2 regions of the Streptomyces sp. NPDC107546 genome follow, and region 2 is predicted to be linked to the other one. Evidence: riboswitches for the same ligand, from Rfam matches in the RefSeq annotation. Region 2 holds a riboswitch; the other holds the start of a gene.
What was found. A riboswitch is a leader RNA that binds a small molecule or an ion and turns the genes downstream of it on or off. The one in region 2 is predicted to bind S-adenosylmethionine.
Positions count from the first base shown of each region.

Region 1: another riboswitch for S-adenosylmethionine. It lies ahead of ACZ7L1_RS12980 (amino acid ABC transporter permease); the one in region 2 lies ahead of ACZ7L1_RS32065 (amino acid ABC transporter permease).

Region 1 covers NZ_JBVKBA010000007.1:174,564-179,388, reverse strand. Annotated here, with positions in the region: gene ACZ7L1_RS13000 (LLM class flavin-dependent oxidoreductase) at 1-511, opposite strand, end outside; gene ACZ7L1_RS12995 (putative leader peptide) at 622-816, opposite strand; partial or broken gene ACZ7L1_RS12990 (ABC transporter substrate-binding protein) at 834-983, opposite strand; gene ACZ7L1_RS12985 (amino acid ABC transporter ATP-binding protein) at 1,064-1,849, opposite strand; gene ACZ7L1_RS12980 (amino acid ABC transporter permease) at 1,846-2,829, opposite strand; SAM riboswitch class IV at 3,157-3,266, opposite strand; gene ACZ7L1_RS12975 (glutathione S-transferase C-terminal domain-containing protein) at 3,355-4,239, opposite strand; gene ACZ7L1_RS12970 (hypothetical protein) at 4,747-4,825, shown strand, end outside.
Region 2 covers NZ_JBVKBA010000032.1:52,234-57,058, forward strand. Annotated here, with positions in the region: gene ACZ7L1_RS32050 (FAD-dependent oxidoreductase) at 1-1,120, shown strand, start outside; gene ACZ7L1_RS32055 (4Fe-4S binding protein) at 1,117-1,449, shown strand; partial or broken gene ACZ7L1_RS32060 (glutathione S-transferase family protein) at 1,831-2,121, shown strand; SAM riboswitch class IV at 2,160-2,268, shown strand; gene ACZ7L1_RS32065 (amino acid ABC transporter permease) at 2,591-3,571, shown strand; gene ACZ7L1_RS32070 (amino acid ABC transporter ATP-binding protein) at 3,568-4,365, shown strand; gene ACZ7L1_RS32075 (transporter substrate-binding domain-containing protein) at 4,429-4,825, shown strand, end outside.

The DNA of each region.
Region 1 (4,825 bases), on a different contig from region 2:
CGAACAGGTCGGTCACGACGCCCTGGGCGCCGGGGCTGTCGTAGGCGTCGATCCTCGGGATCGTGCGGCGGCCGAAGTGCGCGGCCTCGTTCGGACGCGCGGTGATCTGTACGCGCAGGCCCGCACGGCCCGTGCTGACGTAGTCCAGAGTGGCGATCGCCTTGGAGATATGGAACGGCTCCGTGTGGGTGGCCACCACGGTCGGCACCAGCCCTATGTGCCGGGTCAGTGGCGCGACACGGGAGGCGATGAGCACGGCGTCCAGGCGTCCGCGGACCTGGTCGGTGCGCTCGTCCGGGTCGAGGAAGTGGGAGGACTGGGGTCCGAGCCCGTCCTCGATGGTCACGAAGTCGAGCAGACCGCCTTCGGCCTCGGTGATCAGGTCGGTCCAGTATCCGGCCGTGAACAGGTCCCGGGGCCGGGCCACGGGCTCGCGCCAGGAGGCGGGATGCCAGCCGGTGCCGTCCAGGGCGACGGCAAGGTGCAAGGGGGAAGGGGAAGTCGAGGACACGAGTGGGTGCCTTCCTGAAGTCCGTACGAGATGGCCGGCCGACGCGAGCGCGCGCGGCGGAGGGCGGGCGCGGCTAGATGGGGGGTACCCCGGCCGAGGGCTGGGGACGGTCAGGAGCAACAGAGCGCGCCGGCCACGCGCAGCAGATCGATGTGGGCCCGGGAGTGCAGAAGCGGACGGCGGGACGGGTTCAGGACGCGAGCGTGCACGGTACGGGTCACGTCCTGCACCTCCGTCCGTACGGCCGTCGTGGCGCGCAGCTCGTCGTCGACGACAACAGCCCCGCTCCGCCGTCTGTTCCGCACTCCGGGAATCCCTTCGGTCAGGAGTTGTCGAGCGGCAGCCCGGGCGGGTTGACCTCGGACTTGGCGACGGCCTCGTTGGAGAGGTTCCAGGCGGCGAGCCACCTGGCGTACTGGCCGTTCTTGATCAGGTGGTTGACGGCGTCGGCCAGCGGCTTCGCGAGCCCATTGAGGCCGGTGAGCGGTGGAGGTGTGGGCGTGGGCGTGGGCGTGGGGGGAGGCTGTGGGGAGGAACGCGGAACCGGCGGGTTCAGAGCACCTTGCTCAGGAAGTCCCGGGTCCGCTCGTGCTTGGGGTTGTCCAGGACATCGGCGGGCGGCCCCTGTTCGACGATCCGGCCGTCGTCCATGAAGATCACCCGGTCGGCGCATTCGCGGGCGAAGCCGATCTCATGGGTGACGATGACCAGCGTCGTGCCGCCGCCGGCCAGGTCCTTGATCACGGCCAGCACCTCGCCGACGAGCTCGGGGTCGAGGGCGGAGGTGGGTTCGTCGAAGAGGATGACGCCGGGCCGCAGGGCGAGCGCGCGGGCGATGGCGACGCGCTGCTGCTGGCCGCCGGACAGCTGCCGCGGGTAGGCGCCGGTCCTGTCGGCGAGTCCGACCCGGCCGAGCAGGTCGAGGGCGAGGTCCCGGGCCTCCTGCTTGGTCAGCTTGCCGGTCGCCACCGGCGCCGCTGTCACGTTCTCCAGCACGGTCAGGTGCGGGAAGAGGTTGAAGTTCTGGAAGACGAACCCGATGCGGCTGCGCTGGCCCAGGATGACCCGCTCGCTCAGCTCCTTGAGATGGGCTCCGTGCCGGCGCACGCCGATGGGTTCGCCGCCGACGCTGACATAGCCGCGGTCGGGCTTCTCCAGGTGGTTGATCACCCGCAGCAGGGTGGACTTGCCGGAGCCGGACGGGCCGAGGATCACGGTCACCTCGCCCGGCCGCACGGTCAACTCCACGCCTTGCAACACCTGGTGGGCGCCGAACGCCTTGTGCACGTCGTGCACCTGGATGGCGGCGGGGCGGGTCTGAAGCGTGTCGGTGGTCATACGGCGGCCTCCCTGCGCGCACGGGCCCGCAGCTCGGCGAGACCGGTGCGGAGCTTCTGCAACGGGGTCGGCAGCAGTGCGCGGGTGGCACCGCGGGCGTAGTACCGCTCGACGTAGAACTGGACGACGGACACGAGGCTCGTCAGGATCAGGTACCAGACGGTGACGACCAGCAGCAGCGGCACGATGTCGCCGGGGTAGGTGCTGCCCATGGTCTGCGCGGAGCCGAACAGGTCGAGCAGCGACACATAGAACACCAGTGAGGTGCTCTTGATCAGGCCGATCAGCTGGTTGACGTAGTTCGGGGTGATGGACCTGAGGGCCTGCGGAAAAACGATCCGCCTGAACTGGTGGCCCTTCGGCAGGCCGAGCGCGGCGGCCGCCTCGTGCTGGCCCTGGTCGACCGAGAGGATGCCGCCACGGACCACCTCCGCCGCGTACGCCGCCTCGTTCAGGCTCAGTCCGACGACGGCGACGACCATGTCGGTGGCGAGCTTGGACTCGTCGAAGCTGAAGAAGGCCGGGCCGAAGGGCACGCCGACGCTCAGCGTCTTGTACAGGGCGCTGAAGTTGTAGAGGAAGATCAGCACCACGATCAGCGGTATGGAGCGCAGCGCCCACACGTACGTCCAGCTGACCGCGCGCAGGACCGGGCTCTTCGAGAGCCGGGCCAGTGCGAGCACGATTCCGCCGAGCAGGCCCAACACAGCACTGAGCGCGGTGACTTCGAGCGTGATGAGCAGCCCGTCGAGGAGGGTGGGACGCAGGAACCAGTAGGCGAAGCGGTTCCACTGGTAGAACGGGTTGGACACCAGGCCGTGGACGAACTGGGCCACGAGGACCAGCACGATCGCCGTGGCGATCCAGCGGCCCGGCCGCCGCAGGGGCAGTACCCGCTGGATCGCGGGGGGCTTGACCGCGGTGTATTCGTCGGGCGGCGCCGGGGCGAGGGACACGGCAGCTCCGGGGGGTTCACTCATGACAGGCTCCAGCGGAGTCGGACGCCCCGGGCGGCTCGCCACGGCACCGCCCGGCGGCGCGGGCCGCGGCGTGACGAGGCTGGTGAAGCGTGAGTGCACCGGGGGTGGGACGGAACGAGGGCACACCGCGGCGGCGGTGCGCGTCAGGGATTCAGAAGGCCGTCAGCCGCGACAGCGGGCAGAGCCCGGGGTGGTACACAGCGCGCTGTTGACGCGGAGCAGGTCGACGGAACGGTTGGCGCACAGCAGGACGCAGCCACGCAGCCGCACTGCGGCTGTCCTGGAGGCTGCGTACATCACTGTCTCCGTCGTTTTCCGGCCCGGGGGGCCACGCGCTTACCGAAACGTCATCCGGTCGGGTCGTCACCTGGGGCACCCCACCGCGGTGCGAGGGTTGCCGGTCAGCCAGCCAGGGCTTGTCGCTGACGCTCATGACCTTTGTGGCCGTAAGTCAATACAGGCGCCGCAAGCGATGTCAACGTCCGTCCACCAGGTGATACTTACCCAGCGGCGCCGTTCTCCCTCTCAACTCGTCCCGCTGCACGCGCCGTTGGGGACGTGCGAGGCCCAGTCCAGGATCTGCACCGCGGCGCCCGCGGCTTCCAGTCCCCGACAGTGCGCGTGATGCCGCCGGGCGATACCGGCGTGGTCGAGGTGCGGACCGAAGGCCGGGTGGGCGGCCAGTCGGCGGGCGTACGCCCACAGGTGCGGGTGGTCGGCGATGCGGTGCACCGCGGCGGCGTCCAGGTGCCAGCGGTGCACGGTGTCGAGCTGCACCAGACTGACCCACAACTCCACGTCCGCTGCGGTGAGCCGGTCACCGAGCAGGTACTCCTGACGGGCGAGCCGTCCCTCCAGTGACCGCAGGGTGCACAACAGCGAGGTGAGCGCGGCCTCCCGTTCCTCCGTGTCGGCGTCGACGCGTCCGGCGCGCTGGGCGGCCGCGTCGATGCCCTGCTCGCACAGCCGCTGGACGCCCTCGATCTCGGCGTTCGCCCCCTGCGGATACAGCGCGGGGCGGTCCGTGCCGAAGTGCCGCGCCAGGTCGCGCATGATGTCCGGGGCGTGGGTGCTGACGATCCGGCCCGACCAGTCGTCGCTGAGCACCGGTGCCAGGGCGGCTCCGGGGTAGCGGTGGGCACTGGCCTCGTACAGCGGACGCAGCGCGGAGTACTCGCCGCCGGGTCCGTCGGGCACCGCGGGCAGCAGCGTGACGGGACAGACGTCGTCGAGGCCGAGCAGGCTGTGCGTGATGGCTATCCGCAGACAGTGCGGACACGCCAGGGACAGGTGGAGACGGTAGCGGCGCGGCACGGCGTAGTGGCCGCTGCGCGCGTCGCAGCCGATCCGGCCACGGAAGGCGGGGACCGGCTGTGCGGACGGGAGTGCGGTCAGGGCATGGGCGGACATGTCTCTCCCGGGGTTCTGGGACGCGAGGGTGCGGGGGCGGTGGCCCGCGGGCAGGCGGCGCTCCCCGGCGCGGGATGGCGGGGGCGCGGGATGGCGGGGGCGCGGGGTGGCGCGGCGTGGCTCCGCCGGTCTCAGCGCCGGCGGCTGCTCGCGCTGCAGACGCGCAGCAGATCGATGTGACGGCGGGAGGTCAGCAGGAGGGACTGCCGGCGCGTGCGACGAACACGGCTGATGACCGGCCTCAGGCGCCCCATGTTTCCCTACCTGTCCACTAGGAAATCTCCTTGGAGTGTCGATCCGGCCGCGGCCCGCGTCAAGAGGGGAGTCCGCAGTGTGAGAGAGACGCGTTTCGCGGAGCGGCTCCCCCAACCGGGGCACTTCCGGTGGTCCGACTTGCTGATATACGGGCCCGTACGGCAGGGTGTGCCGAGGGCCGCCGCGTGGGCGGGCCAAGCTCCTTCCGGATTCGGGGAACCACCCGGGACCGTTCAAGCAAGGAGCACATACATGAGTCCTGAAGGCAGGACGCCTTTCTCCCTCAGCCCGATGGTGCGTCAGAGGTACAGGAAGGCCGGCAAGCTCGCCT
Region 2 (4,825 bases):
CGCGCAGGCGCTCGACCGCACGACGGGCGACACCGTCCGCATCGAAGCGCGGGCGGTCGTGCTCGCCGCAGGCGGATGTGCGTTCCGCTCCAAGACCCTCGGCTGCGACGTCAACACCGGGGACGGTGCGCTGCTGGCCGTGGAGGCGGGGGCGCGGCTGTCGGGGATGGAGTTCTCCAACGCCTACGCCATCGCCCCGAAAGGCACGTCGCTGACCAAGACCGCCTACTACTCCTGGGCGACCTTCTACCGCGCCGACGGCTCGGTGCTGGAAGGTGCGGGCAGCACCCGCGGCCGGTCGGTGATCGCGAGGACGCTGCTCACGGAGCCGGTCTACGCCCGGCTCGACCGAGCCGGCCCTGACGAACAGCGGGCGATGCGCAAGGGTCAGCCGAACACCTTCCTGGTCTTCGACCGGCTGGGCATCGACCCCTTCACCGACCTGTTCGAGATCACTCTGCTGGCCGAAGGCACGGTACGCGGGACGGGTGGTGTGCGCATCGCCGACCACGACTGCTCGACCGACGTCCCCGGTCTGTACGCGGCCGGCGACACCGCGACCCGCGAGCTGATCTGCGGCGGCTTCACCGGAGGCGGCAGCCACAACGCCGCGTGGGCGGCGTCCTCGGGCAGCTGGGCGGGCCGGGGCGCCGCCGTGTTCGCCAACCGGCGGGGCCGACCGGGCAGCCGACTGCGGTCCGTGGGGACGGCCGGCCTTCGCCCGACCGGTGCCGTGAACGTCGGCCATCGTGAGGTCGTCGCCGCCGTACAGCGTGAGGTCCTGCCGTACGACCGCAACTACCTGCGGCACGCGGACCGTCTCGAGCCGGCTCTGCGGTCGCTGCACGGGACGTGGTCCGCGATCCGCGAAGGGCTGGGGGCGAGCGGTGAGGAGCTCTTCCGGGCCAGGGAAGCGGCCGCGATGGTGGCTCACGGCCGCTGGATGTACCACGCGGCACTGCAGCGCACCGAATCGCGCGGTATGCGCAAGCGGGCCGACAAGCCGACGCAGGATCCGGCCCAGCACTATCGGCTGCTCACCGGTGGGCTCGACGAGGTCTGGAGCACTCCCGAGCCGGCGTCGCGGGCACTGGTCACGATCGGAGGCCGAGCCGCATGATCGAGATCGTCGAGCCGGACCGCTGCATCGCCTGCGACCGGTGCATCGAGGTGTGCCCGACGCGCGTCTTCGACCGCGGCGCCGACGGCGTTCCGGTGATCGCGCGACAGGACAGCTGCCAGACCTGCTTCCAGTGCGAGGCGTACTGCCCGACCGACGCGCTGTTCGTCGCCCCGCTGGTGACCGCGGTCGCTCCGGGCTCGCGCTTCCGTGATGTGACACAGCTCGAGGAATCCGGTCTGCTCGGCGGATACCGGCGTGAACTCGGCTGGGGCAGGGGAAGGACGCTCGGTGCCCGCACCGCGGTCGGACCGGAGTATCCGGACTGACCGGCCTGAGCCGGCGCAGGTTCAACACCCAGACTCCTCACTCGGCCGAGGACGCTGGACACCGACCTCGAAGGTTGACTTGTCGCACGCCACTCTGACGATCCGCAAAAGTGGGCAAAGGTCGCAGGTTCAAATCCTGTGGTCACGACGGTGCGAAGGGTCCTCGCGGGCGAGAGCCGGCGGGGCCCTTTTGTGTGAGCCTTCAGCAGTGAGCACGCTGCTCGTCGGCACGTCACCCACGCCGACTCGTCCGACGCCGGATACACCGCGCACCACGCGATGTCCTCGGGCGCCCCGACCCGGCCGAGGACATCGGTGCGAGTTCCATCACAGGAGACCGTCGCCTCCCGACGGTTGCTATGGGAAACCTGTGCCCTGCGCTCCGCCGCCGATGTCGAGTTGTGGGTCGCCCTGGTCCAGCTCGACACCGTGCACCGCGATCACCTGGATGCCGCAGCCGTCCAGCGCGTCGCCGACCATCCCACGCTGTGGGCCCACGGCTGCCGCCTGGCCGTTCACCCGGCCCTCGGCGGCCACCTCGACCTCGACGGCATCGAACGCCGCCACAGCGCCCACTGCCGGGGCCTGGAGGACTCCGGAGCGGCCATCCGTATCCTGGACTGGACGGCCTACGCCGCCCTCTGGCCGTTCCATCTGGTGGACCGCCGTTGACATATGTTCGGGCCGTTGTCTTAATTACGGCTCAGAACGGTCATGAGTGTCAGCGTCAAGCCCTGGCTTGCTGACCGGCAACCCTCGCGCCGCGGTGGGGTGCCCCAGGTGACGACCCGACCGATGAAGTTTCGGTAAGCGCGAGGCCCCCAGGGCCGGAAGAGTGACGGTGACGCCATGCACGCAGCTCCCAGGACGGCGACGCGCCGCCCGCAGGGCTGCGTACGGCCGTATGCGAACCTGCTCGTCGCCGACCGTGCCGTCGATCTGCTCCGCGTGAACAGCGCACTGTGTACCGCACCGGGCCGTGCCCGCTGTCGGGGCTGACACCTCCCCGCAGTCCCCGCACTTCCTGACGAACACCGCGCCCGCGGTGTGCCGTTGCCCTCCCCGCCCGGTACCTCGCCGTCGTGTGCGCCGCCGCATGCCGCCGTGCTTCCGGGATGTTCCCACCCAGCCGGAGCCCACCATGAGTGAACCCCCTGGAGCCACCGTCATCCTCGCCGAGGCGCCGACCGCCGACGAACCGTCAAAGCCCCTCAGCGCACAGCGAGTTCTGCCGCTGCGGCGCCCCGGACGCTGGATCGCCACCGCGGTCGTACTGGTCCTGGTCGCCCAGTTCGTGCACGGACTGGTCACCAACTCCTTCTACCAGTGGGACCGCTGGAGTTACTGGTTCCTGCGCCCCACCATCCTCGACGGCCTCGTGATCACCCTCGAAGTCACCGCCTACAGTGCGGTGCTAGGTCTTGTCGGCGGCATCGTGCTCGCACTGGGCCGGCTCTCGAAAAGCCCGGTGCTGCGCGCGATCAGCTGGACCTACGTCTGGGCGCTGCGCTCGATCCCGCTCATCGTGGTGCTGATCTTCCTCTACAACTTCAGCGCCCTGTACAAGACGTTGAGCGTCGGCATCCCCTTCGGCCCGGCCTTCTTCTCCTTCGACGAGTCGAGACTCGCCACCGACATGGTCGTCGCGGTCGTCGGCCTCAGCCTCAACGAGGCGGCCTACGCGGCCGAGGTGGTCCGCGGCGGGATCCTCTCCGTCGACCAGGGCCAGCACGAGGCGGCCGCGGCGCTGGGCCTGCCGAAGGGCTACCAGTTCCGCAGGATCGTCTTCCCGCAGGCGCTGCGCTCGATCATCCCGAACTACGTCAACCAGCTCATCGGCCTGATCAAGGGCACCTCGCTGGTCTTCTACGTCTCCCTGCTCGACCTGTTCGGCTCCGCGCAGACCATGGGTTCCACCTACCCCGGCGACATCGTGCCGCTGCTGCTGGTCGTCACCGTCTGGTACCTGATCCTGACCAGCGTCGTCTCCGTCGTCCAGTTCTACGTCGAGCGGTACTACGCCCGCGGTGCCACCCGCAGCCTGCCGCCGACGCCGCTGCAGAAGCTCCGCACCGGGCTCACCGACCTGCGGGCCCGTATCCGCCGGGAGGCCGCCGTATGACCGCCGACACCATCGAGGCCCTGGCGGACGTCGAGGCCGCCACCGTCGTGGTCCACGACGTGCACAAGTGGTACGGCACCCACCGGGTGCTGAACGGCGTCGACCTGACGGTCCGGCCCGGCGAGATCACCGTGATCCTCGGCCCGTCCGGTTCCGGCAAGTCCACGCTGCTGCGGGTCATCAACCACCTGGAGAAGCCCGAGATCGGCTACGTCAGCGTCAACGGCGAGCCGATCGGTGTGAAGCGGCACGGCGACCGCCTCAAAGAGCTGAGCGAGCGGGCCATCCTCACCCAGCGCAGCCGGATCGGCTTCGTCTTCCAGAACTTCAACCTGTTCCCGCACCTGACCGTGCTGGACAACGTCGCTGCCGCGCCCGTCGCCACCGGGAAGCTCGGCAAGCCCGAGGCCCAGAAACTCGCCCGCGAACTCCTCGACCGGGTCGGCCTCGCCGACAAGACCGCCGCCTACCCGCGCCAGCTCTCCGGCGGCCAGCAGCAGCGCGTCGCCATCGCCCGAGCCCTCGCCCTGCGCCCCGGAGTCATCCTCTTCGACGAGCCCACCTCCGCCCTCGACCCCGAGCTCGTCGGTGAGGTCCTCGCCGTCATCAAGGACCTGGCGACCAGCGGCACCACCCTCATCATCGTCACCCACGAGATCGGCTTCGCCCGCGAGATCGCCGACCGGGTCGTCTTCATCGACGGCGGCAAGATCGTCGAGCAGGGCCCGCCCTCCGAGATCCTCGACAACCCCCGGCACGAGCGGACCAGGGACTTCCTCAGCAAGGTCCTCTGACCCTCCGCACCCCCAGACCTCCCCCCACGCCACCCTCATCACCTTCAGCGACAAGGAACGGCCATGCCCACCCAGTTCACCCGACGCAGCCTGATACGCGGCATCACCGCGGCGACCGCCGTCGCCTCCCTGGCCACCGGGCTCGCCGCCTGCGGTGGCAACAGCGACGCGGCCACCGCCACCGACAGCGCCAAGTCCGGCGAGGTCGTCATCGGACGTGTCTCCAACGGCGCCGCCACCCAGACCACCATCAAGGTCTCCGAGGTCAAGTCCATCAGCGCCGAACTGCCCGCCGCCGTCAAGAAGAGCGGCAAGCTGGAGATCGGCATCGGTGCCCTGCCCGCCGGGTTCCCGCCGCTGGCGTACGTCGGCAACGACCAGAAGACCCTCACCGGCTCTGAGCCCGACCTCGGCCGCCTGGTCGCCGCGGTGTTCGGTCTCAAGCCCGAGGTGAAGAACT